Regions from separate parts of the Amycolatopsis sp. NPDC031561 genome, predicted to be linked through region 2. Evidence: riboswitches for the same ligand, from Rfam matches in the RefSeq annotation. Region 2 holds a riboswitch; each other region holds the start of a gene.

Region 1 (9,931 bases), on a different contig from region 2:
ACGCGCCGAGCCGGGAGGCCGGTGTCGCCGTGCCGGGGATGGCGACCGGGGTCGCGATCGCCGTCGGCGGCCGGACCCGGGCGCCGGTGGACGCCCGCGGGGTGACGGCCTTCTTGGGTTTCGGCGTCGTGGTCTTCGGCGCGGGCTTGTTCTCCTGCGGCTTGGCCGCGGGCGGGGTGTTCGTGACGGTGACCGTGCTCGGCGCGGGCGGGCTGGTCGCCGAGGACGAGGACGTGCCCGGCGTCGGCGTCACCGACGTCGTGGTGGTCTTGGTCGTCGTAGTGGTGGTCGTGGTCGTCGTGGTCGTCGTGGTGCTGGTCGGCTCCGGCTCGCTCGTGGTCGAGGTCGGGGTGCCGGTGGCCGAACTCGTTTCGGACGGCGTGGAGGTCGGCGTTTCCGACACGCTGCTGCTCGTCGGCGGCCCGCCGCCCTTCGTGAGCTCGGAGAAGCCGACCTGGGACAACCCGAGCGAGGCCTGGGCGCCCGCGCGGATCCAGGTGTCGAGACCGCCGATCCCGTTGGCGCGCGCGGCCACGTAGGACTCCGGGTTGTAGGCGATCGCGCCGATGTCACCGGCGAGCCGGTTGCCGGAGTCGGCCGCGGCGGTCGCCTGCGCGGATTTGAGGAACCGCACGCCCTTGTCCACCGCCGCGTCCGCGCCGCCGACCTCGGCGAGCGACTGAAGGATCAGCCCGGTGCTGTTGGTGTTCGGGGCTTCGGTACCGACGCCGCCACCCCAGCCACCGCCGGGATCCTGATTCGCGAGGAGCCACGAGACGGTCTTCGCGATCGGGCCGTCGAGTCCCGCGGCGCCCGCCTTCCGCGCGGCCAGCATCGCCGACAGGGCGAAACCGGTGGCGTCGCCGTCCTTGGGAGACAGGTCGAACGGCTTGCCCTCGTCGCAGGTCGAGACCTTGTGGCGGTCGGAGGTGACGTGGTCGCCGGTCTCGCTCGTCGGGATGTAGGCGAAGAAGACCCGGAAGTAGCCCTCGGAACATTGCTGGGTCAGCAGCTTGTCGATGGCGAGCTGGTCGTTCTGGCCCACCGCGGCGAGCCCGATCACGCCGAGGGACTGGCCGAACATGTTCGCGTTGTTGCTCACGGAATCGGCAAGTCGGGGATCTTTCGAGTAGTCGCTGACCCGGCCGATGTCGGGACCCTTGCGCATGATCGCGGCCTTGGTCTCGGCGACCATGTCGTAGCCGTCGAAGTTCCGGGGATTCCGGCCCGCGACCTCGGCGGCGACCAGGGTCTTGGCCGTGGCACCGCCGACGATGATGTTGGAGAAGTCGAACTCGCCACCGTCGGGAATGAGCCCGTCCCAGGTGAAGTAGTCGGTCGCGTGGCCCTGCTCGTCAAGGTACTTCACGATCGGCTCGGCCTTCGCGCCTTCGCCCGAGGCGTACATCGCGAACAGCGCGTCGATCATCAGCCCGTGGTCGGGCAGATCGCCGCCGTTGGGGTTCTCGAGCGTGCCGTCCGGCTTCAGCTTCGTCGCGAGCCAGCCGGAGTTCGACTTCGCCGCTCCGGGGTCGTTGGCGGCTGTCGCCGTCCCGGTGAGCAGTGCGGCGACCACGCCGACGCTGACGGTGAACGCCGATGCGGCCAGGTACCCACGGCGCATGGCTCCTCCTTGCGGCATGACGGAGGACAGGCGCGGGACGCCGCAGTCACCCCTGTTTATCGCGACAGTGGTTCGGACTTCTTGATCGTTCATCCACTCGTGCGGTACCCCGGCTCGCCCTGGTGAGGGGCCCACGGTTGCGCGACAGCGCCGGATTTCGACCGGCTTCCCCGTCACGGGCGGCGGTGTTCAGTTGTCGAGCCCGCCGAGGTTAACACCCGATTACTTGCGACAGGCACCGCTGACCAGGTCGGTTGCCAGGATCACATCGCGACTCGCGCTCGGCGGTATCCCGGCGCTTGACCGGGATGAGACTCTTCGGATCGTCAATTCAGCGCGGTCGTGGGGGAAGTCCGGTGAGAATCCGGCGCTGTCCCGCAACGGTATGCCCTCCGGGCGAGCCCGGTCACCCACGTCGCGCGGTGTCACCACCGACTCCTGTCGTGGAAATGCGGGAAGGGTTCTCATGAGACGTTTGGTCCTCGCTGTCGCCATGCTGTGCGGCATCGGACTGGTCGCCGCTCCGGCGGCGACCGCGGCCACCCACAACAAGGCGGACGCCGCCGCGGGCTGGCTCGCCAGGCAGATGGCCGACGGGGAAAGGTTCGAGGCCGACTTCGGCGGCCAGAAGTACCCCGACCAGGGCTTGACGATCGACGCGATCTTCGCGTTCGCCGCGGCCGGGGTGTCGGACACCAACGCGGGCAAGGCGATCACTTGGCTGGCGAAGCCGGAGATCACCACCGGTTACGTCGGCAGCGGCACCGAGGCCTACGCGGGCGCGCACGCCAAACTGCTGCTGGCCGCGCAGATCCGGGGCAAGAACCCGGCGTCGTTCGGCGGCGTCGACCTGAAGGCGGGACTACTCTCGCTGCTCACGCCGTCCGGCCGGTTCTCCGACCGGTCCGAGTACGGCGACTACTCCAACGCCTTCTCGCAGTCGCTCGCCCTGCTGGCGCTGGACCGCACCCCCGCCGGCGCCCCCGCGTCGGCCGTGACCTTCCTCGCGGGCACCCAGTGCGCGGACGGCGGTTTCCCGCTGAACTTCGGCGAAGCGACCTGCGCGAGCGACGTCGACTCGACCGCGATGGTCGTGCAGGCGCTGCGCGCCACCGGTGACGCGGTGAACGCCGGTGAAGGCACCTCCTGGCTGGTCACCAAGCAGCACGCGAACGGCGGCTTCGGCGTCGGCACGAACGCGCCGAACTCCAACAGCACCGGCCTCGCCGCCGAGGCGCTGGCCGGGCACCGTCCCGCCGCCGCGGTCAAGGCGCGGGAGTTCCTGCGGACGCTGCAGACCGGCTGCACCGGCGCCGTCGCGGACCGCGGCGCGATCGCCTACGACGCCACCGGCCTGAACCCGGCGACCGCCCCGCGCGCGACCGCGCAGGCGATCCTCGGCCTGGCACGGGTTCCGCTGAGCGACCTGCACGGCGGTGGCCGTCCGCAGGCGCCGGTGCTCGCCTGCTCCTGAGGTCACCTCGTGAGTGGTAAGGGCGGTTCTGGTGGATCCGTATTTGCCTACCCACTGGATCCTGGGTGAGTGGGGAAGATTTGGGACGCTGAACGTCCTAAATCTTCCCCACACGGCTGCCGTCCGCGAGGTCACGGGGATGGCACGGTCTTGATCAACGGAGGATCGGGGACATTGAGCGTCCCCGATCCTCCGTCGATCAAGCACCCAGACCGGACCGACCCCCCTCGACCCGGTCCGCTCTAACCGTCCTCACCACTCACGAGCCTCACGACCTTCGCGAACTCGTCGAGGAGCTCCAAGGTCTCGGCCTCGGGCAGCGTCGGCAGGAGGAGGGAGACTTCGTCGACCCCCGCGCCTTCGAGGCGCCGCAGCAACTCGGGATCGGCCGGGGCGCCGAACACGCTGATCCGGACGTCTTCGCGGCCCTGGTCGGCGAGCCAGGACCGGACCCGGCGCAGTTCCTCCGGCGGTGTCACGAAATGCGGCAGCCAGCCGTCCGCGTGCTCGGCGAGCCGTTTGAGCCCGGCCGGGCCCTGACCGGCGACGTAGATCGGCGGATGCGGTTTCCGCACCGGCTTCGGCCAGGCGAAAACCGGGTCGAAGTCGACGTGCTCGCCGTGGAATTCGGCCTCGTCCTTGGTCCAGATCTCCTTGAGCGCCTGGAGTTGCTCGGTCAGGAGCGCGCCCCGCGTCCGCGGGTCGACGCCGTGGTTGCGCATCTCCTCGATGTTCCAGCCCGCCCCGACACCGAAGATCACCCGCCCCTCGGAGAGCAGGTCCAGGCTGGCGACCTCCTTCGCCGTGTAGAGCACGTCGCGCTGGATCATCAGGGCGACCGCGGTGCCGAGCCGGAGGTTCGACGTGACCGTCGCGGCGGCGGCCAGCGCCACGAACGGGTCGAAGTTGCGCAGGGCCCCTCGCGGCAGCTCACCGCCGGGGTAAGGAGACTCCCTGCTGACCGGTATATGGGAGTGTTCGGGGAGATAGAGGGAGTCGAACCCCTTCTCCTCCAGAGCCGCCCCCAGCACGTGGGGCCGGATTCCTTCGTCGGTCACTGCCGTCGCGATCCCGAAGTCCATACTTCGCTACGACTCCCGTGGCGGACCCGGTATTCCCTCCAGACCGCAACCAGAGGACTAATTGCGCGAAGGGGCAAAGCTCATTCCCCGGCGGCCACGCGGCGCGCGAGTTCCACTCGCGACCGGACGCCCAGGGCCGTGAAGATGTTCCGCAGGTGGTGATCCACGGTCCGGTGGCTGATCACCAGCCGCCGCGCGATCTCCTTGTTCGTCTCCCCCGCCGCCACGAGCCGCGTGATGGCGTCCTGCTGCGGAGTGAGCCCGGCGAGCGAGCGGTGCGGCGCGTCGACGGTCTCACCGGTCGCCCGCAGCCCGGCGCGGGCGCGATCGGCGAACCGTGTCGCGCCGACGTTTTCGAAGCCGCGCAGGGCATCGCGGAACTGGTCTCGGGCGTCCCGGCTCCGCCGGTGCCGTCGCAGCAGGGTGGCGTAGGCGAACCGGGTCCTGGCGAGTTCCACCGCGCCGCCCGCACGCCGGTGCGCTTCGACGGCCAGCCGGAAGTGCCGTTCCGCCACCTCGGGATCCGGCGCGGTCAGCGCGTGACACCGGTGGCTCAGCGCGAGCCAGCAGGGTTCCGCGCCGGCCAGCGTCCAGCGGTCGAACACCTCCAGCGCGGTCCGCGCGCGCTCGGGCCGCCCGGAGAGCACCGCCGCTTCGACGAGTTGCGGGGTGGCGAGCACGCGGATCACCGGCTGGTCGCCGGAAACGCCGGAAGCGAGATCTTCGAGCCTGCTCAAGGCGTCGTCCGGCCGGTCTTCGGCCAGGTCCAGGCAGGCGTGCGCCCACGCCGCGACGGCGGCGGGCCTGCCGAGACCGCGTTCGGCGATCCCGTCGGTCGCCTCGTCCAGCTCCGGGACGCGGTCGCCCAGCAGCGCGGCGGCCAGCCCCAGCAGCGTCAGGTGTTCCATCCGCAGGTTGTGGGGTGCGCGCAGCCCTTCACGGGACGCCGCCCGCGCACACGGGATCCGGTCGAGCGCGATGGCCGAGAGCGACAGGTAGATCAACGCCCACGGCAGTTCCGCGTGCCGCCTGCCGAGGCGCGCGCGGCTCACGGCCGCGGCCGAGTACTCGTGCGCCCGTTCGGCGTGCCCGCGGGCGAAGGCGGCTTCGGCAGCCCACACGGCTCCGGCGACGTCGGTGCCGGACATCCCCCTGCGGACGGCGTCCTCCAGTGGCAGGTCGGCGTCGTCGTGACGTCCGGCGTAAACCGAGGTCAGACCGCGGAAGTGCGCGAAGACCAAGCCGTCCCCGACCGGGACGGTCCGCGCCAGCGCCCGGTAACCGCCCAGATCGCCGCCGAGCCTGCGTGCCTCACCGGCCAGCAGGAGCGCGGCCGCGGGATCGGGCAGCAGTTCCGCCGCCGTGCCGAGTTCGTGGGTGGCGACAGCGGGGTCGCCGTCGCGCAGTTCGATTTCGCCGTGCAGCAACGCCACCGCTCCCGGCCGGGCGTCCACTCTGGACAGCAGCAGCCGCGCCCACCCCGGTCTGCCCGCCTGCCAGGCCGCGTCCGCCGCGGCCAGCAGCCGGGTCACCCGCCTGGCCGGATCGGCGGTCAGCGCGGCGGCGCGTTCGAGTTGCCGCGCCGAGGCCGCGTGATCCACCGCGGGGGCGGCGGCGAGCGCGTCGGCGAGCGGTGCGGACGGCGTGGCCGTCGCCATCGCCCGGTGCCAGAGAGCGTCCGGGCCCTCCTCGGCGGAGGCCAGCCGCGCGTGCGCCGCCCGGCGGTCCGCCGGTGACGCCGCCGCGTACCACGTCGCCTTCCTCGCGGAAATGTCCATACAGGTGACGAGAAACCGGACTCGCTCCTCGAACCGCATCGCGTCGAGCTCGGCCGCGTAGCGAGGCAAACGCTCCTGAAGAACCGGCGACACCGGCTCCCGCCCGGCCGCCTGCGCGGGCGTCAGCGATGCTGCCAGCGCGACCAGATCGGCCGGGTTCCCCTCGCCCAGTTCGACCAGCTGAGGACGCACCCCGGCGGGCACACCTCGATCGCGCAACAGCCGGCAGGCGGCGGCATCGGTCAACGGCGTCAGCTCGACGGAGTCGAACTCGTCGGATCCGGCGCGCGAAGCGAGCACCATCCCGACCGGGGCCCCGTCCAGCCGCCGGGCCGCGAAACCCAGCGCCGCCAGGGATTCCGGGTCGATCCAGTGCGCGTCGTCGACCCAGCAGATCGCCGGTGACGGAAGGCTGGTGAGCCGATCACGCGCCTCCGCACCACTGGAAACGGGAGCGCCGAACATCCGATGCAGCGCGCCGTAGGGCAACGAACGTTCGGCCCGCAGGCCCCGCACCCCGACGAGGCGGACACCGAGGGTGGCGCGCAGCGCGGTGAGCAGCGCCGACTTGCCCAGCCCCTCCGCCCCGCGGACCAGCACGGCGCGCCCGGCGATCGAGCGCAGCCCGCCGAAGAGGTCGTCCCTGCCCCGCAGCGGGTACACGACGTCCCGGACAGGCATCGGCGCCTCCTCGAAAATCCCTTTCGATGAAACACCAGGCGCAAGTGTTTCACAAGGTCCTGCTCGGCACCCGTCCTTCCACGAGTGCTCCGAGCAGCGTCGAAGCCGCGTCGAGATCCGGCGTCCGGGACGCGAGGACGTCCGAGTACAGGAACGCCTCCCCCAGCCGGACGATCGCGTAACAGAGGCTGTCGAGGCCGACCGCGGGCACGAATCCGCCGTCGTCGACATCGCGGCGCAGGAGCTCGACGTGCGCCGCGATCACCCTCGGCTGGACGCGGCCGTCCGGGTCGGTGAGCAGCCGGATCGCCAGCACCGGCTCGTCGTCGAGGAACCGGCGGAACCCGGCGCTCGCCGCGAGCACGGATCGGTACTCGCGCATGATCGCGAGACAGCGCAGTTCACCGGCCGCGTTGCGCACCACATCGCCCTCATCGCGCTCCCAGGTGCGCGTGGCGGCCGTCAGGGTGCGCTCGGACAGGTAGTAGAGGGCATCACCGAGCAGGTCTTCCCGGTTGCCGACGCGGCGGAACAGGGTGCTGCGGGAAATGCCCAGTTCCTGGGCGAAGGCTGAGGTGTCGACGCGGACGCCGCGATCGATCCACCGCGCCGCGGTGCGGACTATGTCCTCGGCTGAGGGATTCACGATCGCCGATCGTACGGGCGTCCATGACCGGGAGCGCCGCCGCGGACGAAGACTGGCGATTTCACCGATGCAGTCCGTCGCGGCCGTTTGCCACAGTCCATCACCACGGACTGTGTTCACCGGCGAACGGAGACGGCACCATGCGTAGTACGACCCGGATTCTTTGTGGACTGGCGACCGTCGCGGCACTCGCTGCCGCGCCGACGGCCTACGCGGCCGAAAACCCTTATGAACGAGGCCCGGCCCCGACGGAAAGCAGCATCGAAGCCTCTCGCGGCTCGTTCGCGGTGTCGCAGATTTCGGTCTCGAGCCTGGCCGTGACCGGTTTCGGCGGCGGCACCATCTACTACCCCACCAGCACCGCGCAGGGCACCTTCGGCGCTGTCGCCATCTCGCCGGGCTACACCGCGACCCAGTCGAGCATCGCGTGGATCGGCCCGCGGCTGGCGTCGCAGGGCTTCGTGGTGTTCACCATCGACACGAACACGATCTACGACCAGCCCGCCAGCCGCGGTGACCAGCTCCTCGCCGCGCTCGACTACCTGACCCAGCGCAGCAGCGTCCGGTCCCGCATCGACACCTCCCGGCTCGCGGTGGCCGGGCACTCGATGGGCGGCGGCGGTTCGCTCGAGGCGGCGCAGGACCGTCCGTCGCTGCAGGCCGCCGTCCCGCTCGCGCCGTGGAACACGCAGAAGTCGTGGTCCTCGCTGCGGGTGCCGACGTTCGTCATCGGCGGCGAGTCCGACGCGGTCGCGCCGGTGGCTTCGCACTCGATCCCGTTCTATACAAGCATTCCCGCCTCCGCGGAGAAGGCGTACATGGAACTGGACAACGCGAGCCACTTCTTCCCGAACACGGCGAACACGACCATGGCCAAGTACACGATCTCGTGGCTGAAGCGGTTCGTGGACAACGACACCCGCTACGAGCAGTTCCTCTGCCCCGCCCCGGACGACCGCGCGATCAGCGACTACCGGGACACCTGCCCGCACGCCTGAGGCGTCCAGGTCCCGGCGCACCCGCGCCGGGACCCCTTTCCCCGTTGGGAGTTCCCGCGTGACCCTGTCCACCTTCGAGATGTCCGGCGTATCGGTGACCTTCGGCGGTCTCGTCGCGCTGTCCGACGTCTCCCTGACCGTCGCACCGGGCCGCGTGCTCGGGGTGATCGGCCCGAACGGGGCGGGCAAGACCACGCTCTTCAACGTCGCGTGCGGTTTCGTCCGCCCCGACACCGGCACGCTGACCTGGCGCGACACCGAACTGCGACGGCTGCGCCCGCATCACCTCGCGGGCCTCGGGATCGCCCGCAGCCTGCAGGAACTCGGTCTCTTCGGCCGGATGACCGTGCTGGACAACGTACTCGTCGGCGCGGGCAAGCACGCGAAAGCCGGCTTCTGGTCCTCGATGCTGGGCCGCACACGGGACGAGAAGGCCCTGACCGAGCGGGCGATGGCGTACCTCGAAGACTTCGACATCGCCGACGTCGCCCACCGCTATCCCGCGAGTCTCCCGTACCCGGTCCGCAAGCGGGTCGCGCTCGCGCGGGCGCTGGTCGGGGAACCGGATCTGCTGCTGCTCGACGAACCGGCGGGCGGGCTTTCGGCGGCCGAGATCGCCGACGTCGGCACCCTGGTGCGCGGCCTGACCGAGCGCATGTCGGTGATGCTCGTGGAGCACCACATGGATCTGGTGATGGGAGTGTGCGACGAGATCGTCGTACTGGACTTCGGCAAGGTGATCGCCCGCGGCACCCCGGACGAGATCCGCGCGGACCCGGCGGTGCGGGCGGCCTACCTCGGCGAGGAGGTGGCCGGTGCTGACCGTTGAGAACCTTTCGGCGGCTTACGGCCCCGTCCGGGCGCTCGATTCCGTGAGCCTGTCCGCCTCCCCCGGCGAGATCACCGCGGTACTCGGCGCGAACGGCGCGGGCAAGACCACCTTGCTGCGCGCCGTTTCCGGCCTCGTCCGGCCGACGGGCGGCCGCGTCACGCTCGCGGGCCGCGACCTGAGCCGGGTGTCCACGGAGGACCTCCCGGCCCTCGGTCTCGCGCAGGTGCCCGAGGGGCGCGGCGTACTGGCCGAACTGACCGTCGAGGAGAACCTGCGGCTCGGCGCGCTCGGATCGGGAAGCCGCGCGACGGTCTCCCAGCTCCGGCGGATCTACGAACTCTTCCCCGTGCTCGCCGAACGCAAGAACGGGCTCGCGCACGTCCTTTCCGGTGGGGAGCGGCAAATGCTGGTGATCGGCCGCGCACTGCTGTCCCGGCCGAAAGTACTGCTGCTCGACGAGCCGTCGCTCGGGCTCGCGCCGCGGATCGTGGCGCAGATCTTCGCCCTGCTGCGCGGTCTCGTCCGCGACGAGGGACTCGCCGTCGTGCTGGTCGAGCAGAACGCGCGCAGTGCGCTGTCCATCGCCGACCACGGTGTCGTGCTCAACCTCGGCGAGGTCGTCGTCCGGCGGGACGCGGCCGAACTGGTCGAGGACGACGACCTCCGGCACGCCTACCTCGGATTCTGAAAGGGAGCCTCGTGCAGCAACTGCTGACCACCGCGCTCACCGGGCTGACCCTCGGCGCGGTCTACGCCGCGTTCGCCCTGGCGCTGGTGCTGATCTGGCGGGCGACGCGAATCGTGAACTTCGCGCAG
Region 2 (9,931 bases):
CAGGGTCCGGTGGGCGCGCTCGGCCTCGTTCTGGGCGGCCAGTTGCTCCGGTGTCGGCAGCTCGCCGTGCCAAAGCAGGTAGGCGACCTCCTCGAAACGGCATTTCCCGGCCAGATCCTGGACGGGATAACCGCGGTAGGTCAGGGAGTTGGTGTCGGGGTTGACCATCGACACCTCGGTGGTGTCGACGACGACTCCGGCGAGTCCTTTGTGGATACTGGGTGCGGGCATGGTCGTCCTCTCAGACGCGGAAAGTGAAGACGTTCTCGTCGAAAGTGCTGTAGGACTCGTAATCGAGCAGGTCGTAGAGATCGCGCCGGTGCTGCATCCGGTCGAGCAGATCCGCTTGGGTGCCCTGCGCGGTGATGGCGTCGAGCCCGGCTTCCGCGGCGTGCATGGCCAGGCGCAACAGGGTGACCGGGTAGATCACGACGTTCACGCCGAGCGATTCCAGCGTTTTCACGTCCAGCAGTTCGCTTTTCCCGAACTCGGTCATGTTCGCCAGGATCGGGACGTCGACGGCGGCTCGCAGCCGTTCGAAGTCGCCCGCGTCCCGCATCGCCTCGGGGAAGATCAGGTCGGCTCCGGCGTCGGCGTAGGCCTTGGCGCGGTCGATGGCGTCGTCGATGCCGTGCACGGCCGCGGCGTCGGTGCGGGCGGCGATGACGAAGTCCGGATCGCGGCGAGCGGCGACGGCGGCGGTGATCCGCCGGACAGCGACGTTCCGCTCGACGACGTCCTTGCCGTCGAGGTGACCACATCGTTTGGGGTTCACCTGGTCCTCGAGGTGCATCCCGGCGACGCCGGCGTCCTCGAGTACCTGTGTGGTGCGGGCGGCGTTCATCGGTTCGCCGAAGCCGGTGTCGGCGTCGACCAGCGCGGGCAGCGCGGTGACCCGGGCGATCTGCTGCGACCGCCCGGCGACCTCGGTGAGCGTGGTCAGCCCGATGTCCGGAAGGCCGAGATCCGCCGAAAGGACCGCGCCGGAGATGTAGACGCCCTCGAAGCCGCGTCGCTCGATCAGCTTGGCCGACAACGGGTTGAACGCGCCGGGAAGGCGTTGCAGCGTCCCGGAGTTCAGCCCGGTGCGGAAGGCGGCCCGCTTCTGCGCGGCGGAGGGAGCGGCGTGCAGCATCAGAAGATCCCCTTGCTCGTCGGCGCGGCGTCGATTCCGGCCGGGAGCACGATCCCGGCGACCTCGGCCGCGTCCAGTTCCCCGAGCCGGGTGACCGTTTCGAGGAACCGGTCCTGATCGGCGGTGGCGATCACCCCGTCGGCCAGCGTACGGAACTTGGCGACGTACTGCTCCCGGGCGAAGGGCCGTGCCCCGGCCGGGTGAGCGTCGGCGACGGCGATCTCGTCGCTCAGCACCGTGCCGTCGGCGAGGGTGATCTCGACGCGGCCGCCGAACGCCGGTTCGGGCGCGTGATAGCGACGAGTCCATTCGGGATCCTCGACGGTGGCGACCTTCTGCCAGAGTTCGACCGTGTCCGGCCGTGTCGCGCGAGCCCGGTCGTAGGACCGCTCGTGGTGCCAGGCACCGTCCTGCAGGGCGACCGCGAAGATGTACGGGATCGAGTGGTCCAGCGTTTCGCGGCTGGCGTGGGGATCGTACTTCTGCGGATCGCCCGCGCCGGAGCCGATCACGTAGTGCGTGTGGTGGCTGGTGTGGATGAGGATCCGCTCGACCTTGCCGAGCTCGCCGATCCTCGGGCCGAGCCGCCGCGCGAGGTCGATCAACGCCTGGCTCTGGTACTCCGCCGAGTGCTCCTTGGTGTAAGTGTCCAGAATGGACTGTTTCGCCCCGCCCGGCGCCGGCAGCGCTACCGTGTATTCGGCGTCCGGGCCGCTCAGCAGCCACGCGATGAAACCGTCCTCGCCCTCGTAGATCGGGCTCGGCGCGCCTTCGCCGCGCATCACCCGGTCGACGGCCTCGATCGCGGTCTTCCCGGCGAACGCGGGCGCGTAAGCCTTCCACGAGGAGATCTCGCCTTTGCGGGACTGGCGGGTCGTCGTCGTGGTGTGCAACGCCTGCCCGATCGCCTGGTAGACGGTCTCGGTCTCCAGGCCCAGCAACGCGCCGAGACCACCCGCGACCGACGGGCCGAGGTGGGCGATGTGGTCGATCTTGTGTTCGTGCAGGCAGATCCCGCGCACGAGGTTCACCTGCAGTTCGTATCCGGCGGCGATCCCGCGGAGCAGGTCCGCGCCGGTGCGCCCGGTGTGCTGGGCGACGGCGAGGATCGGCGGGATGTTGTCGCCGGGGTGCGAGTAGTCCGCGGCGAGGAAGGTGTCGTGGTAGTCGAGTTCACGCACGGCGACGCCGTTGGCCCAGGCGGCCCATTCCGGGGAGTACCGGCCTTCGACGCCGAAGACCGCCGCGCCCGGCTTTCCCGGATGCGCCAGGGCCTGGTCGCGGGCCGAGCGGACGGGGCGCCTCGCCAGCGACGCGGCCGCCACGGCGGCGTTGTCGATCACGCGGTTGATCACCATGGCCGCGACCTCGGGGGTGACCGGGACGTCGTCGGTGGCGACCGAGGCGAGCTTCCACGCGAGCTGCTCCTCGCGGGGCAGCGATTCGGCGGAGCGGTAGGTGCGGACGGTGTGGTCGATCATCACTTTCCCTCGTAGACGTGGAATCCGCGGCCGGTCTTCTTGCCGAGCAGCCCGGCGTCGACCATGCGCAGCAGCAGGGGCGGTGGCGCGTAGAGCGCTTCCTTGAACTCGGCGTAGAGCGAGTCCGCGATCGCGGCCACGGTGTCGAGGCCGATCAGGTCGGTCAGGCGCAGGGGTCCCATCGGATGCGCGGTACCGAGTTCCATCCCTCGGTCCACATCGGACGCGGCGGCGAAGCCCGACTCCACCATCCGGATCGCCGACAGGAGATACGGCACGAGCAGCGCGTTGACCACGAACCCGGCCCGGTCGCGTGCCCGTACGGTCTGCTTGCCGAGGACGTCGCGGGCGAACCGTTCGGCGCGGTCCACTGTGGACGCGCTGGTCAGCAGCGAGCCGACCACCTCGACCAGCGGCAGCACCGGGACCGGATTGAAGAAGTGCAGGCCGACGACCTGCTCGGCCCGCCCGGTGGCCATCGCCAGCCGCATGATCGGGAGGGAGGAGGTGTTCGACGCGAGGATCGCGTCGGGATCGGTCACGACCTTGTCGAGTGTCGCGAACAGCTCCAGTTTGACCTGCTCGTCCTCGGCGACGGCTTCGATCACCAGCTGGCGGTCGGCCAGTTCGCCGACGTCGGTGGTGAACCGCAGCCGCCAGGCGGCGCGTTCGGCCTCCGCGCGGCCGAGCTTGCCCGCCCGGACCGCCCGATCGAGCGAGGCCAGAATCCGCGCGCGGCCCGCGTCGGCGGACGGCGCGTCCTGTTCGCACACAACGACGTCCAGGCCGGACCGGGCGCACACCTCGGCGATTCCGGCACCCATCTGACCGGCCCCGACGACGCCTGCTCGGGCGATCTCCGCGCTCATCCGCACTCCCTTGTGAACCTTGTGGTGCTCTGTCACGAGCGTGGCACCGACCTCGGGATCGTCGCTAGCCCGCAGCGCTGTGAAGAGTTGTGAACGTTCGCGAACCGCTTGTAAAAGTTGTTACAGTCGGCTTGTGGAGAAGATGTACGCGGGTGCCCGGCTCCGCCAGCTGCGCGAAGGCCGGTCCATGACGCAGTCCGAACTGGCCAGACTGCTGGAGATCTCGCCGAGTTACGTCAACCAGCTCGAACACAACGGCAGGCCACTGACCATGCCGGTCCTGCTGAAGCTCACCGAGACCTTCGGCGTGGACACGGAGTTTTTCGCGGCCCGCGACACCGCCCGGCTGGTCGCCGACGTCCGCGAGGTGTTCGGCGACAACACTGTCAGCGGCGAGATCTCCGCGGGCGAGGTCGACGCGCTGACCACCACGCTGCCCGAGGTGGCGCGGACGCTCGTCGCGCTGCACCGTCGCTACCGCGAAGCCGTGGAGAACATCGCCACGCTGGTGACCGAGCAGGGACTCGACCGGTCGACCGCGCACCAGCCGCACGAGGAGATCCGGGACTGGTTCTATCTGCGCCGCAACCATGTCGCGGAACTGGACGCCCCCGCGGAGAAGCTGGCCGCAGAGTTACGCCTCCACCCCGGCGAAGTCCGCAGTGGACTGGCCGCCGGGTTGCTGGACCGTCACGGCGTCAAGGTGGTCTCCGAATCCCTCGGCGCCGATCAGCACCACTTCGACACGCGCGGGAAGACGCTGCGCCTCTCCCCCGCGCTGCGCCCCGGTCAGGCCGCGTTCCGGCTAGCGTCCGAGCTGGCGCTGCTGGAGGCAGGCGACGTGATCGACCGGCTCGTCGACGACGGGAAGTTCAGCGGCGACACCGCCCGGCGGCTCGCGCGGATCGGCCTGGCCAACTACTACGCGGGCGCACTTGTACTGCCGTATCGCGTTTTCCTCGGCGCGGCGGAACGCTACCGCTACGACATCACGCGCCTTTCCGACCACTTCGGCGTCGGCTTCGAGACGATCTGCCATCGACTGTCCACTTTGCAGCGACCGGGCACCCGCGGCGTGCCGTTCTCCTTCGTGCGGGTCGACCGCGCGGGCAACATCTCGAAACGTCAGTCCGCCACCGGGTTCCACTTCTCCCGCGTCGGCGGCTCGTGTCCACTGTGGATCGTCTACGAGGCGTTCAGCTCGCCGGGCCGGATCCTCACCCAGGTCGCCGAACTCCCGGACGGCAAGAAGTACTTCTGGCTGGCCCGCACCGTTTCCCGCGCGGCGGGCGGGCACGGCGATCCCGGCAAGACGTTCGCGATCGGGCTCGGCTGCGAACTCCGGCACGCGCGGCGGCTCGTGTACTCCGACGGGCTGGCCCTCGGCACCGGCGCGGCCGTCACCCCGATCGGGATGGGGTGCAAGGTCTGCGAACGGCCCGCGTGCCCGCAGCGCGCCTTCCCCGCGATCGGGAAACCGATGCGGGTCGACGAGCATTCGTCCAGCCTGCTGCCCTACCCGCCACTCTCGTGAGTGGTAAGGACGGTTCTAACCGCCCTTACCACTCACGAGACCCAGCACGTACCTGAGGCGTACGCCACACCCTTGTCCTCGACATAGTCGGACTTCCTACTTTATGGTGTCCACAGGTCTGCGGTGCAGGGAAGCCGGTGAAAATCCGGTGCGGTCCCGCCACTGTGACCGGGGAGCGGCGCTCCCGCAGAGAAGGCCACTGGCGCGAGCCGGGAAGGCCGGAGCCGCCGCGGATCCGGGAGCCAGGATACCGGCCGCAGACGTGTCGTGTTCGTCCACGAGGATGGAGCTGAACGCATGCGGATTCTTCCTGCCTGCGCGAAAGTCGCCGACCCGCCACCACCCCGGCGGTAAGTCGTCCGTACTCCCCTGCCCGGCCACCGATCGTGGTCTTCGGGCGGCTTCGTCCTGCGTACTTTCGGAAAGGGCATCCATGAGCACCGAACTCAGCCACTTCGTCGGCGGCAAGCCGGTGTCGGGGACATCCGGCCGGTTCGCCGACGTCTTCGACCCCAGCACCGGCGCCGTCCAGGCCCGCGTCCCGCTCGCCTCGGCCACCGAGGTCGCCGCCGTCGTCGCCGACGCGGCGCAGGCCCAGCTCGAATGGGCCCGCTGGAACCCGCAGAAGCGGGCCCGCGTGCTGATGAAGTTCGTCGACCTCGTCCGCGCGGAAGAGGACTCCCTCGCCCGCCTGCTCTCGTCCGAACACGGCAAGACCGTTCCCGACGCGCGCGGCGACATCCAGCGTGGCCTCGAAGTGGTCGAGTTCGCCATCGGTATCCCGCACCTGCTCAAGGGCGAGTACAGCGACAGCGCGGGCACCGGCATCGACGTCTACTCGATGCGGCAGCCGCTCGGCGTGGTCGCCGGCATCACGCCGTTCAACTTCCCCGCGATGATCCCGTTGTGGAAGGCCGCCCCGGCGATCGCCTGCGGCAACTCCTTCGTGCTCAAGCCGTCCGAACGCGACCCGTCGGTGCCGCTGCGGCTGGCCGAACTCTTCCTCGAAGCAGGTCTGCCGCCGGGCGTGTTCAACGTGGTCAACGGCGACAAGGAAGCCGTCGACGCGCTGCTCACCGACCCCCGCGTCGAGGCCGTCGGCTTCGTCGGCTCGTCGTCGATCGCCGAGTACATCTACACGACCGCCGCCGCGCACGGGAAGCGCGCGCAGTGCTTCGGCGGCGCCAAGAACCACATGATCGTGATGCCGGACGCCGACCTCGACCAGGTCGTCGACGCGCTGATCGGCGCCGGGTACGGCTCCGCGGGTGAACGCTGCATGGCGATCTCCGTGGCCGTCCCGGTCGGTGAAGCCACCGCCGACGCGCTGGCCGCCCGGCTGACCGAACGCGTCAAGACGCTGAAGATCGGTGCTTCCCTGGACGAGACGGCCGACTTCGGGCCGCTGGTCACCGCCGAGGCCGTCCAGCGCGTCCGCGACTACATCGACGTCGGCCTCGCCGAGGGCGCGAAACTGCTGGTCGACGGCCGTGAGACCACTGTGGACGGTCACGAGAACGGCTTCTTCCTCGGCGGCTGCCTGTTCGACCACGTCACCAGCGACATGCGGATCTACCGCGAGGAGATCTTCGGCCCGGTGCTGTCGATCGTGCGCGCGGCCGACTACGAGGAAGCGCTGCGGCTGCCCAGCGAACACGAGTACGGCAACGGCGTCGCGATCTTCACCCGCGACGGCGACACCGCCCGCGACTTCACCTCGCGGGTGAACACCGGCATGGTCGGGGTCAACGTGCCCATCCCGGTCCCGATCGCCTACCACACCTTCGGCGGCTGGAAGCGCTCCGGTTTCGGCGACCTCAACCAGCACGGACCGGACTCGATCCGGTTCTACACCAAGACCAAGACGGTCACCTCGCGCTGGCCTTCGGGCACCAAGGAAGGCGCCAGCTTCGTCATCCCGACGATGAGCTGAGGCCGCGATGAGACTGACCGACGAACAGCGGGCCCTGCGTGAGACCGCCGCGGAGTTCGCGGCGGAACACCTCGCCCCGCACGCGATCGAATGGGACCAGGCCAAGCATTTCCCGGTCGACGTCCTCCGCAAGGCCGCCCAGCTGGGCATGGGCGGCATCTACCTGCCCGAGGACCTCGGCGGCTCCGCGCTCGGACGGCTCGACGGCGTCCTCGTGTTCGAGGCGCTCGCCGGCGGCTGCCCGTCGCTGGCCGCCTACATCTCGATCCACAACATGGTCGCGACCATGATCGACAAGTTCGGCGACGACGCCCAGCGGCACCGGTACCTGCCCCGGATGTCCACGATGGACGCGTTCGGCAGCTACTGCCTCACCGAACCGGACGCGGGTTCCGACGCGGCGGCACTCTCCACCCGCGCCCGCCGCGACGGCGACCACTACGTGCTCGACGGCGTCAAGCAGTTCATCTCCGGCGCGGGCACTTCGGACGTCTACGTCGTGCTCGCCCGCACCGGCGGTCCCGGCGCCCGGGGCATCTCGGCGTTCATCGTCGACCGGGACACGCCCGGGGTCTCCTTCGGCCCCAACGAGATCAAGATGGGCTGGAACGCCCAGCCCACCAGGCAGGTCGTCTTCGAGGACGCCCGCGTCCCGGCGTCCGCGCTGCTCGGCGGCGAGGGCAACGGGTTCCGGGTCGCCATGTCCGCTTTGGACGGTGGCAGGCTCAACATCTCGGCCTGTTCCCTCGGCGGCGCCGAAGCCGCGCTCGGCATGGCCGTCCGGCATCTGTCGGAGCGCTCGGCGTTCGGCGAGAAGCTGTCCGAGAAGCAGGCGTTGCAGTTCCGGCTGGCCGACATGCGCACCGATCTCGAGGCCGCGAGGACCTTGCTGTGGCGGGCCGCGGACGCACTCGACCAGGGCGAGGACACCGCCACCCAGCTTTCGGCGATGGCCAAGCGGTTCTGCACCGACACCGGGTTCGAGGTGGCCAACCAGGCGCTGCAGCTGCACGGCGGCTACGGCTACCTCGCCGAGTACGGGCTGGAGAAGATCGTCCGCGACCTGCGGGTGCACCAGATCCTCGAAGGGACCAACGAAATCATGCGCGTGATCATCTCGCGCCGGATGCTGCAGGAGGCTTCGTGAACGACGTCCACTTTCTCGTCCACAGTGGAATCGGCCGGATCACGCTGAACCGGCCGCGTGCGCTGAACTCGCTGAACCACGACATGGTCCTCGCCATGCTCGAACGCCTCGAAGCGTGGCGTTCGGATCCGGCGGTCCGCGCGGTGCTGATCGACGGCGCCGGTGACCGCGGGCTCTGCGCGGGCGGCGACATCCGCGCGATCTACGACGACGCCCGCACCGGCGGCACCGCGTCCCTGCGCTTCTGGGCCGACGAGTACCGGCTCAACGCCCTCATCTCGCGGTACCCGAAGCCGTATCTGGCGCTCATGGACGGTCTCGTCATGGGCGGCGGGGTCGGGGTCTCCGCGCACGGCAGCCACCGGATCGTCACCGAACGATCCCGGATCGGCATGCCCGAAACCGGCATCGGCTTCGTCCCGGACGTCGGTGGCACGTACCTGCTGTCCCGCGCCCCCGGTGAACTCGGCACGCACGTCGCGCTCACCGCCGGGTCGATCTCCGGCCCCGACGCGATCCACTGTGGACTCGCCGACCACTTCCTGCCGAGCGAACGGGTTCCGGACCTGCTCGACGCGCTCGCGTCGCGCACTCCGGACAACGCGCTGGAACTGTTCGCCGAGCCCGCGCCGCCGAGTGTGCTGGCCAAGGACGCGGACTGGATCGACCAGTGCTACGCGGCCGACACCGTCGAAGAGATCCTCACCCGGCTTCACTCCGGAGGTGACGCGGCGGCCACCGCCGCCAAGGAGATCGAGGCGAAGTCCCCCACCGCGTTGAAGGTGACGCTGCGGGCGCTCCGCACGGCCGCGACGCTGCCCGATCTGGAAACCGTGCTGGCGCAGGAGTTCCGGATCTCGACCCACGCGCTCTCCTCCGCCGAGTTCGTCGAGGGCATCCGGGCGCAGATCATCGACAAGGACCGCTCGCCGAAGTGGTCGCCCGCCACCCTGCCCGAGGTGGAGGACAAGCTCGTCGATGCCTACTTCGCCGATCTCGGTGACGCGGAGTGGAACGGGGTGGCCCGATGACGATCGCCTTCCTCGGCCTCGGCAACATGGGCGGCCCGATGGCCGCCAACCTGGTCAAGTCCGGTGAGACCGTCCACGGCTACGACCCAGCTCCCGCCGCCCGCTCCGAGGGCGTGGCCAGGTTCGACACCGCGAGCGCGGCCGTCGCGCGGGCCGACGTCGTCCTCACGATGTTGCCGAGTGGCAAGCACGTCCTCGACTGCTATCGGGAGATCCTGCCGTCCGCGCGCCCCGGCACGCTGTTCGTCGACTGCTCCACCATCGACGTCGCCGACGCCCGCCAAGCGGCCGAGCTGGTCACCGCGGCCGGTCACCGGGCGGTCGACGCGCCCGTTTCGGGCGGCGTGGTCGGCGCCGAAGCCGGGACGCTGACGTTCATGGTCGGCGGCGATCCGGAGGCGTTCGCCGCGGCCGGGCCCCTGCTCGGTGTCATGGGCGCCAGGGCGATCCACTGTGGACCGTCGGGCGCCGGTCAGGCGGCGAAGATCTGCAACAACATGATCCTCGGCGTCTCGATGATCGCCGTCTCCGAGGCGTTCGCGCTCGGCGAGGAACTCGGCCTCACCCACCAGGCGCTGTTCGACGTCGCCTCGACCGCGTCCGGCCAGTGCTGGGCGCTGACCACCAACTGCCCGGTGCCCGGCCCGGTCCCGGCCAGCCCCGCCAATCGCGACTACACCGGCGGATTCGCCAGCGGCCTGATGCTGAAAGACCTGCGGCTGGCCGAATCCGCCGCCCGGGACAACGACGTCGCCACCCTGCTCGGCACGAGGGCCGCGGAACTCTACGCGGCGTTCGTCG
Region 3 (9,931 bases), on a different contig from region 2:
CGGTCAGCGGCCACCTTCGTCTTCGGACACCACGCCCGCGACCGTGCGAGTCATCCGGCGGGACGGCAGCGTGTCCCCCTTCGACGCGAACAAGATCTCGGTCGCCGTGACCAAGGCCTTCCTCGCCGTCGAGGGCGGTGACGCGGCCGCTTCGTCGCGGATCCACCACCTGGTCAACGAATTGACCGAGCAGATCGAAGCCACCCTGCTCCGCCACGCCGGTCCCGAGACCGCGCTGCACATCGAGCAGATCCAGGACATCGTCGAGCTCGCGCTGATGCGCGGCGAGCACCACAAGGTCGCCCGCGCGTACGTCCTTTACCGCGACGAGCGCGCGAAGGCCCGCGAGTCCGAAAAGCCGGCCTCGTCCGACGTCGCCATCAGCGTCAAGGCCGCCGACGGCACGATCCGCCCGCTCGACTGGGCCCGTGTCTCGCACGTGGTCGGCGAGGCCGTCGCCGGGCTCGACGACGTCTCGGCCGAGCCGGTGCTGGCCGAGGCCAAGCGCAACCTCTACGACGGCATCAGCGCCGACGAACTCGCCCTCGCCCAGATCATGGCCGCGCGCGTGCTCGTCGAGCAGGAGCCGAACTACTCCTACGTCAGCGCCCGGCTGCTGGCGGACAAGCTCCGCGGCGAGGCGCTCAGCTACCTCGCGGGCTCGCCCCAGCTGGCCAGCCAGGACGAGATGACCGCCCGGTACCCGCAGTACTTCCGGGACTACCTCAAGCGCGCCATCGAGCTGGAGCTGGTCAACCCCGAGCTGCAGACGTTCGATCTGGACAAGATCACCGCGGCCATCCACGCCGAGCGCGACCTCGACTTCGGCTTCCTCGGCCTGCAGACGCTGTACGACCGGTACTTCCAGCACCACAACGGCGTCCGGTTCGAGCTGCCGCAGGCGTTCTTCATGCGTGTCGCCATGGGTCTCGCGATCCGCGAGGACAACCGTGAAGCCCGCGCCATCGAGTTCTACGAGCTGCTCTCGTCGTTCCACTTCATGGCGTCCACCCCGACGCTGTTCAACTCGGGCACCACGCGCCCGCAGCTGTCGTCCTGCTTCCTGACCACGGTGGACGACGACCTGGACTCGATCTTCCAGGCGTACAAGAACAACGCGCTGCTGGCGAAGTACTCGGGCGGCCTCGGCAACGACTGGACCCCGGTCCGCGGCCTCGGCGCGCACATCAAGGGCACCAACGGCCAGTCGCAGGGTGTCGTGCCGTTCCTCAAGATCGCCAACGACACCGCGGTCGCGGTGAACCAGGGCGGCAAGCGCAAGGGCGCGGCCTGCGCGTACCTCGAGACCTGGCACGTCGACATCGAGGAATTCCTCGACCTGCGCAAGAACACCGGTGACGACCGTCGTCGTACGCACGACATGAACACCGCGAACTGGGTGCCGGACGAGTTCCTCCGCCGGGTCGAGGCCGACGCGCAGTGGACGCTGTTCTCGCCGAACGAGACCCCGGACCTGCACGACCTCTACGGCACCGCGTTCGCCGAGCGCTACCGCGAGTACGAGGCCGCCGCCGAACGCGGTGAGCTGAAGGTCTTCCGCAAGGTCCGCGCGATCGACCTGTGGCGCCGCATGCTGACCATGCTGTTCGAGACCGGCCACCCGTGGATCACCTTCAAGGACCCGTGCAACCTGCGCTCGCCGCAGCAGCACGTGGGTGTCGTGCACTCGTCCAACCTGTGCACCGAGATCACCCTGAACACCACCACGGACGAGGTCGCGGTCTGCAACCTCGGCTCGGTGAACCTGCTCAAGCACGTCACCCCCGAGGGCATCGACGCGAAGCGTCTCGAGAAGACCGTGCGCACCGCCGTCCGCATGCTCGACAACGTGATCGACATCAACTTCTACACCATCCCGGAAGCACGCCGGTCCAACCTGCGGCACCGCCCGATCGGGCTGGGCCTGATGGGCTTCCAGGACGCGCTGTTCGAGATCGGTGTCCCGCTGTCCTCGGAAGAGGCCGTCCAGTTCGCGGACACCAGCATGGAGCACATCAGCTACTACGCGATCTCGGCGTCGACCGACCTCGCCGAGGAGCGCGGCCAGTACCAGACGTTCGAGGGTTCCTTGTGGAGCAAGGGAATCCTGCCGATCGACTCGCTGCAGCTGCTGATCGACGCCCGCCAGGGCGACGCGCTCGACGTCGACACCTCGTCCACTTTGGACTGGGCGCCGCTGCGCGAGCGGGTCAAGACCGTCGGCATGCGCAACTCCAACGTGATGGCGATCGCGCCGACCGCGACGATCTCCAACATCGTGGGCGTCGGGCAGTCGATCGAGCCGCTGTTCCAGAACCTGTTCGTCAAGTCGAACATGTCCGGTGACTTCACCGTGGTGAACCCGCACCTGGTCCGCTCGCTCAAGGAGCGCGGGCTGTGGGACGAGGTCATGGTGTCGGACCTGAAGTACTTCGACGGCAGCCTCGGCCAGATCGACCGCGTGCCGGACGACCTCAAGGCGCTGTACGCGACCGCGTTCGAGATCGAGTCGCGGTGGCTGGTGGACGCCGGTTCGCGTCGTCAGAAGTGGATCGACCAGGCGCAGTCGCTGAACCTGTACATCGCGGCGCCCAGCGGCCGCAAGCTCGACGAGCTGTACCGCTACGCCTGGCACAAGGGCCTCAAGACCACGTACTACCTGCGGGCGCGGTCCGCGACGCACGTGGAGAAGAGCACCCTGCGCGGCACCGACGGCAAGCTGAACGCGGTCTCGGCCACCCCGGCCCCGGCCACACCTTCGGCACCCAAGCCCGCCGCCCCCGCCGCTTCGCCCGCCCCGTCGGCTTCCGCCGCGGTTTCGCCGTCGCCCGCCGCCGCCGTGCCCGCGGTGCCGGTGACCGCCCCGGAACCGAAGGAGATCCCGCAGGTCTCCGACGTCGACTTCGTCGCCACCGACGGCGCCGCCTGCCGCATCGACGACCCCGACTGCGAAGCCTGCCAGTAAACATCCTCGTGAGTGGTAAGGGCGGTTCTAACCGTCCTTACCGCTCACGACACCTCGTGAAGTGAGTTCTCTATGACCACCTTTGACGCTTCCACCGACGCCACCGGCCTCGGTGAGATCGAAGTCGGCGCCGCCCGGATCAACGTCGACGACAAGCGGATGATCAACGCCCGCGCCGACGTCAACCAGCTGCTGCCGATGAAGTACACCTGGGCGTGGGAGAAGTACCTCGCCGGCTGCAACAACCACTGGATGCCGACCGAGGTCGCCATGCAGGCCGACATCGCGCTGTGGAAGTCGGCCGACGGCCTGACCGAGGACGAGCGCACCATGCTCAAGCGCAACCTCGGCTTCTTCGCCACCGCGGAATCGCTGGTGGCCAACAACATCGTGCTCGCGGTGTACCGGCAGATCACCAACCCCGAATGCCGCCAGTACCTGCTGCGCCAGGCGTTCGAGGAGGCCGTGCACACGCACACCTTCCAGTACATCTGCGAAAGCCTCGGCCTGGTCGAGGGCGAGCTGTTCAACATGTACCGCGAGGTCCCCTCCATCTCGGAGAAGGACGCGTGGGCGCTGAAGTACACGCAGAACCTGGAGAACCCGGACTTCGAGACCGGTACCCCCGAGGCCGACCAGAACTTCCTGCGTGACCTGGTCGCGTTCTACGTGATCTTCGAGGGCATGTGGTTCTACACCGGCTTCGCGCAGATCCTCTCGCTCGGCCGCCGGAACAAGATGATCGGCATCGCCGAGCAGTACCAGTACATCCTGCGCGACGAGTCGATCCACCTGAACTTCGGCATCGACTGCATCAACCAGATCAAGATCGAGAACCCGCACCTGTGGACCGAGGAGTTCCAGGCGGAGATCCGCGGCATGCTGACCGAGGCCTGTGAACTCGAGGTCTCCTACGCCCGCGACACCATGCCCCGCGGCATGCTCGGGCTGTCGGCCGAGCTGATCGAGCAGTACATGCACTTCATCACCGACCGGCGCGCGCAGCAGATCGGCCTCCAGCCGATCTTCGGCGAGACGGAGAACCCGTTCCCGTGGATGTCGGAGGCGATGGACCTCAAGAAGGAGAAGAACTTCTTCGAGACCCGCGTCATCGAGTACCAGTCCGGTGGCGCCCTCGACTGGGACTGATCCCCCGGTCGGCGTAACCGCTTGCGCGTGAAGGCCCCCTTCCCTCGGCTGAGCCGAGGGAAGGGGGCCTTCACGCGCTTCAGCCGACTGAGGTTCATCACATGTCCAGCGGGGCCGCGGCGGGCGTGGGTACGCTGCAGGGTGCTACTGGTTCGCCCGGCCTCCCAGGCCGGTCGAGGTAACAGGGAACCCGGTGAGAATCCGGGACTGCCCCGCAGCGGTATGTGGGAACGAAAGCCGTCACCGTGCGAGACACGGTAAAGCACTGGGGCATGGCGCCCCGGGAAGCGACGGCCGGTAGGAGCGAGCGAGTCGCCCACGAGTCCGAAGACCTGCCCGTGGTGCGCGCGCCGACGGCGTGCGTGAGTCCGGGCCTCGTGGGATGGGCGCGACCGAAACCGCGGTCATTCCTGCGCGCTCCGGGCTCTGACGACAAGCTCGCGAGGAGAGAGCTGTGACCGAAATCGGCACCACTGTGCTGGGCTACCCCCGGATCGGACCGGACCGGGAACTCAAGCGTTCACTCGAACGCTACTGGGCGGGCAAGATCGACGAAGCCGCGTTGCTGGAGACCGGCCGCGCGCTGCGTACGCAAACCTGGCGGGAACTCAAGGACGCGGGACTGGACTCCGTCCCCTCCAACACGTTCTCCCACTACGACCAGGTGCTCGACACCGCCGAGCTGTTCGGAGCGCTGCCGGAGCGCGTCACGAAGCTCGGTCTCTCACCGCTCGACACCTACTTCGCCGCCGCTCGCGGGGTGCAGGACGCGCCCGCGATGGAGATGACGAAGTGGTTCGACACGAACTACCACTACATCGTCCCCGAACTCGGGCCGGACACCCGATTCTCGGTCGCCGGCTCCAAGCCGCTCGACGAGTACCGCGAGGCCCGCGCGGTCGGCGTCGAGACACGGCCGGTGCTGGTGGGCCCGGTGACGTTCTTGCTGCTCGCGAAGGCCGCCGAGGGTGCTCCGGAGGGCTTCCGCCCGCTGGACCTTCTCGACAACCTTCTCGACGGCTACGTCGAACTGCTGCGGCGCCTGCATGACGAAGGCGTCGAGTGGGTCCAGCTCGACGAGCCCGCCTTCGCCGGCGACCGCACCGAGCCGGAGCTCAACGCGCTCATCCGCGCCTACCACCGGCTCGCGAAGGAGACCGCGCGCCCGAAGATCCTGGTCGCCGGATACTTCGGCGGTCTCGGCCGGGGACTGGGTGTGCTCGCCCGTTCCCCGATCGACGCCCTCGCCGTCGACCTCGTCACCGATGAGTCCTTTGTGGACGCCGTCGCGGCCGAACCCGCCTTGCGCGACAAGGAGGTCCTGGCCGGTGTCGTGGACGGGCGCAACGTCTGGCGCACCGACCCGACCCGTGCGCTCAGCCGGGCGGCGACGCTGCTCGGCACCGCGAAGTCGGTCAGCGTCTCGACGTCGTGCTCGCTGCTGCACGTGCCTTACGACGTCGAGCGGGAGGCCGAGCTCCACCCGCGGCTCAAGGGCTGGCTCGCGTTCGCCAAGCAGAAGGTCGACGAGGTCGTCCTGCTCGGCCGCGCACTGAAGGAGGAGGGCGTCGACCTCTCCGCCGCCCGTGCGGCGGCCACGGACCGCGCCACGGCGGCCGACCTGGCCGACGCCGGGGTCCGTGCCCGGCTGGAGGCGCTGCGGCCGGAGGACACCGTCCGCTCCCCCTACGCGCGGCGCGCGGCGGCCCAGCAGGCCGCGCTGGCCCTGCCGCCGTTGCCGAGCACGACGATCGGCTCGTTCCCCCAGACCACCGACGTCCGCAAGGCCCGCGCCGCGCACAAGGCGGGCTCGCTGGACGACGCCGGGTACGAGGCCGCGATGAAGGCGGAGATCGAGCGCGTCATCCGGCTGCAGGAGGATCTGGGCCTTGACGTGCTGGTGCACGGCGAGCCCGAGCGCAACGACATGGTGCAGTACTTCGCCGAGCGGCTGGCCGGGTTCGCGGCCACCGACTTCGGCTGGGTGCAGTCCTACGGCTCGCGGTGTGTCCGGCCGCCGATCCTGTACGGCGACGTCTCCCGTCCCGAGCCGATGACCGTCGAGTGGGCGCGCTACGCGCAAAGCCTGACCGGCAAACCCGTCAAGGGCATGCTGACCGGACCGGTGACGATCCTGGCGTGGTCGTTCGTCCGCGACGACCAGCCGCTGGGCGAGACCGCCCGCCAGGTGGCACTGGCCATCCGCGACGAGGTGCACGACCTGCAGGCGGCCGGCATCCGCGTCATCCAGGTGGACGAGCCGGCACTACGGGAACTGCTCCCGCTGCGCGCGGCGGCGCACGAGGCGTACTTCTCCTGGGCGGTTTCGTCGTTCCGGCTGGCGACGTCCGGGATCGACGACGCGACACAGATCCACACGCACATGTGCTATTCGGAGTTCGGTGAGGTGGTGAAGGCGATCGACGCACTCGACGCCGACGTCACCAGCATCGAGGCCGCGCGGTCGAAGATGGAGGTCGTCACCGACCTCGGCGCGGCGGGCTTCGGCCGCGGCGTCGGGCCGGGCGTGTACGACATCCACTCGCCGCGCGTCCCCGGCGTCGACGAGGTCAGCGGGCTGCTGCGGACCGCCGTCGGCGCCGTGCCCGCCGAGCGGATCTGGGTCAACCCGGACTGCGGGCTGAAGACCCGCGGTTACGCCGAGGTGGAGCCGGCCCTGCGGAACCTGGTCGCGGCCGCGAACGCGGTCCGGTCCGAGCTGGGCTGATCTGATCTAATCTGATCTGTCAGGAAAGGGGCTTTCAGGACGAAAAACGTCTTGAAAGCCCCTTTCCTGACACTCCCGGGGTTGACATCCGCCAGGGTATTGTCAACCTGCCAACAAGAGTGCGATGGTGGGTCGGTAGCCGGTCTCAACGGGGAGATGGTCACCATGGCGAACGCCGTCGAAAAGGTCACCGGGGCACTGCGTGAGCGGGTCCCTCCGCTCACCTCGATCCCCCTGCCGCGTTCGGTCGACCAGCGCTGGCTCGGCGCGACCTGGCCGGTCCGCGAACTCGCGCCCGCCCCGCCGGGTCTCAAACCCGTCCTCGGCGACGAAGGCCCGCCCGTCATCGGGCACGCGCTGGACTTCATGCGCTTCGGCATCGAGTTCGGCCTCAAGCGCCACGAGACCTATGGCCCGGTGTCGTGGATGGGCGCGTTCGGCCGCCGCATCGTCGCCCTCTCCGGTCCCGAGGCCACCCAGATCGCGCTGGTGAACAAGGACAAGGCCTTCTCCCAGGAGGGCTGGAAGTTCTTCATCGAGCAGTTCTTCGACCGCGGCCTGATGCTGCTCGATTTCGGCGAGCACCATCTGCACCGCCGGATCATGCAGGCGGCGTTCACGAGGCAGCGGCTCACCGGGTACGTCGACCAGATGGGACCGGCCCTGCGCGAGGGCATCGCCACGTGGGCGGACCGGCCGAACCCGCGGATCTACTGGTCTCTCAAGCAACTCACGCTCGACGTCGCGACACGCGTGTTCATGGGCATGCGGTCCGGCGACGACGCGGCCGCGATCAACCGCGCGTTCGTGAATTCCGTGCGCGCGGGCACGGCCATCGTGCGCTTCCCCGTTCCCGGTGGCCGCTGGGCGGCGGGATTGCACGGCCGCAAGGTCCTCGAACGCTACTTCGCGGCGAATCTGCCTGCGAAGCGGCGAAGCGACGGAGAAGACCTCTTCACCGCCTTGTGCCACGCCACCACCGAAGACGGTGACCGCTTCACCGACTCCGACGTCGTCAACCACATGATCTTCCTGATGATGGCCGCGCACGACACGTCGACCATCACCAGCGCCGCCGCCGTCTACCACCTCGCCAAGAACCCCGAGTGGCAGGAACGCGCGCGCCAGGAGTCCCTCGCGCTCGGCGACGACGTACCGGACATCGAGGCACTGGAGACCCTGACCACGCTGGACCTGGTGATCAAGGAATCCTTGCGGCTGGTGGCCCCGGTTCCTTCGCTGGCAAGGAAAACCGTGAAGGACACCGAGGTTCTCGGGCACTTCATTCCCGAAGGGACACTGGTCGGGGTTTCCCCCACCGTCAACCATTTCGCGCCGGAGTACTGGACCGACCCGATGCGGTTCGACCCGGACCGCTTCGGCGAGGAACGCCGCGAGGACAAGTCGCATCGCTACGCGTGGATGCCGTTCGGCGGCGGCGCGCACAAGTGCATCGGTCTGCATTTCGGGACGTTCGAAGTGAAGGCGCTGCTGCACGAGATGCTCCGGGCGTACCGGTGGTCGGTCCCGGAGGACTACACCGCACGCTGGGATTACGTCTCGCTGCCCGTCCCCGCGGACGGCCTGCCGATCAGACTTGAGACACGCTGAATCCCGACTAAAGGGACATCCACGATCGAGTACTCTTGGTAACCTCTGGTCACCACTCGTGTAGCAGTGATCACCCTTTCAGCCGGTAGACACCCCGTATCGAGCATGATGCCGTGGCACTACTCCCGGTCGGCTCATACCTAGTGTGGGCCCGTGGGCTCGGACACCCGGTCTGAGCTGGCCATAAACCGCGCATGAAGAGGTGAAGTGTGCCTGAGCCTGGTTCCGCGCCAGGGTTGGTGGACGTCGCTCGGAGATGGGCCGCGACGCTCGCTGACACTAAAGGAGTATCGCTTCCCCAGGAGCAACTCGAACGACTCTTGCTCGGCGTCGCCCAGGACGCCGTCCGGACCGAGCCCGACCACAAGCCCGCTCTGCTGCGGTTCTCCAAGCTCTATTCCGCCTCTCCCATCGGGATCGCGCTCGCCGACTCCGACGGCAGGATCGTCGAGGCGAACGTCGCGCTCGGCAAACTCCTCGGCTGCCGCCCGTCGGCGCTGCGCGGACGGAACATCGCCGACCTCGGCTCGGCCGACCACGACGTCTCCCGGCTGCGGAACGGGCTCTCCCAGCTCATGAAGCTCAGCCAGCCGACCCAGCAGGAACGCCTGCTGCTGGACCACACCGAGGAAGGCGCGCTCTGGGTCGACGTGACCCTGACCGACCTCCCCGGCGACCGGCCCGGCTCGGCGTACCCGGTGCTGATGGTCTCCGACGCCAACGAGATCCACCTGCTGCAGGAACGACTGCTGCACCAGAACGTGCACGACGCGCTGACCGGCCTGCCGAACGCCACCGCGTTCGGCAACGCCCTCGAAACCGCGTTGGCCGGATCCGGCGGCGAGCAGATCGCGCTCGTCTATCTCGACGTCGACGGCTTCAAGGTGATCAACGACGGTCTCGGCGCCGGCGTCGGCGACCAGGTGCTGCGCGGGGTCGCGACCAAACTCAAGGCCGTGTTCTCCGGCAGGCACAACGCTTCCGTCGCCCGGCTGTCCGGCGACGGGTTCGCCGTCCTGCTGCGCGGGGAGTTCACCTCGCCTCAGGTGATCGATCTCGTCGAGCAGGCCCTGGAGGAACTGGTCGAGCCGATCTACCTCGGCGGGCACGGCATCGGGGTCAGCGCGAGCGCCGGCATCGTCGTCCGCCCGGTCGCCGACGGCGGACCGGAGGACCTGCTCAGGGCCGCGGAGATCGCGCTGCACCGCGCCAAGGAGGCGGGCAAGGCGCAGTGGATGCTGTTCGACCCGGAGCTCGACGCGCGTGACCGCGGGCGCTATCAGCTCGGCGCGGTCATCGCGGGCGCGCTGGAGAACGGCGAGTTCTCGCTGATCTACCAGCCGACGGTGAAGCTCGCGAACCCGGACCAGCTGGCCGCGGTGAACGCGGGGCTGCGCTGGACCCACCCGGAGAAGGGCGAACTGGACTCCGACGAGTTCTATCCGCTGGCTCAGACCACCGGGATGACCATCCCGCTC

What was found. Region 2 has a riboswitch for cobalamin ahead of ACZ5IK_RS26885 (CoA-acylating methylmalonate-semialdehyde dehydrogenase). Riboswitches for the same ligand answer to the same signal wherever they lie in the genome.
Region 1: it holds a riboswitch for cobalamin, as region 2 does, so the genes downstream of both, ACZ5IK_RS33225 (peptidase) here and ACZ5IK_RS26885 (CoA-acylating methylmalonate-semialdehyde dehydrogenase) in region 2, are expected to answer to the same signal.
Region 3: it holds a riboswitch for cobalamin, as region 2 does, so the genes downstream of both, metE (5-methyltetrahydropteroyltriglutamate--homocysteine S-methyltransferase) here and ACZ5IK_RS26885 (CoA-acylating methylmalonate-semialdehyde dehydrogenase) in region 2, are expected to answer to the same signal.

What each region holds. Positions count from the first base shown of each region.
Region 1 is NZ_JBVILA010000022.1:56,812-66,742, forward strand. It holds gene ACZ5IK_RS33220 (prenyltransferase/squalene oxidase repeat-containing protein) at 1-1,624, opposite strand, end outside; cobalamin riboswitch at 1,708-1,849, opposite strand; cobalamin riboswitch at 1,931-2,056, shown strand; gene ACZ5IK_RS33225 (peptidase) at 2,091-3,098, shown strand; gene ACZ5IK_RS33230 (LLM class F420-dependent oxidoreductase) at 3,341-4,180, opposite strand; gene ACZ5IK_RS33235 (helix-turn-helix transcriptional regulator) at 4,261-6,639, opposite strand; gene ACZ5IK_RS33240 (QsdR family transcriptional regulator) at 6,689-7,285, opposite strand; gene bdeA (bis(hydroxyethyl) terephthalate hydrolase) at 7,426-8,283, shown strand; gene ACZ5IK_RS33250 (ABC transporter ATP-binding protein) at 8,342-9,112, shown strand; gene ACZ5IK_RS33255 (ABC transporter ATP-binding protein) at 9,099-9,803, shown strand; gene ACZ5IK_RS33260 (branched-chain amino acid ABC transporter permease) at 9,815-9,931, shown strand, end outside.
Region 2 is NZ_JBVILA010000015.1:122,725-132,655, reverse strand. It holds gene ACZ5IK_RS26910 (bifunctional 2-methylcitrate synthase/citrate synthase) at 1-231, opposite strand, end outside; gene prpB (methylisocitrate lyase) at 242-1,135, opposite strand; gene ACZ5IK_RS26900 (MmgE/PrpD family protein) at 1,135-2,616, opposite strand; gene ACZ5IK_RS26895 (3-hydroxybutyryl-CoA dehydrogenase) at 2,616-3,485, opposite strand; gene ACZ5IK_RS26890 (short-chain fatty acyl-CoA regulator family protein) at 3,619-5,019, shown strand; cobalamin riboswitch at 5,107-5,292, shown strand; gene ACZ5IK_RS26885 (CoA-acylating methylmalonate-semialdehyde dehydrogenase) at 5,453-6,952, shown strand; gene ACZ5IK_RS26880 (acyl-CoA dehydrogenase family protein) at 6,960-8,099, shown strand; gene ACZ5IK_RS26875 (enoyl-CoA hydratase/isomerase family protein) at 8,096-9,130, shown strand; gene mmsB (3-hydroxyisobutyrate dehydrogenase) at 9,127-9,931, shown strand, end outside.
Region 3 is NZ_JBVILA010000040.1:27,047-36,977, forward strand. It holds gene ACZ5IK_RS42525 (ribonucleoside-diphosphate reductase subunit alpha) at 1-2,965, shown strand, start outside; gene ACZ5IK_RS42530 (ribonucleotide-diphosphate reductase subunit beta) at 3,038-4,114, shown strand; cobalamin riboswitch at 4,246-4,468, shown strand; gene metE (5-methyltetrahydropteroyltriglutamate--homocysteine S-methyltransferase) at 4,569-6,842, shown strand; gene ACZ5IK_RS42540 (cytochrome P450) at 7,008-8,453, shown strand; gene ACZ5IK_RS42545 (putative bifunctional diguanylate cyclase/phosphodiesterase) at 8,693-9,931, shown strand, end outside.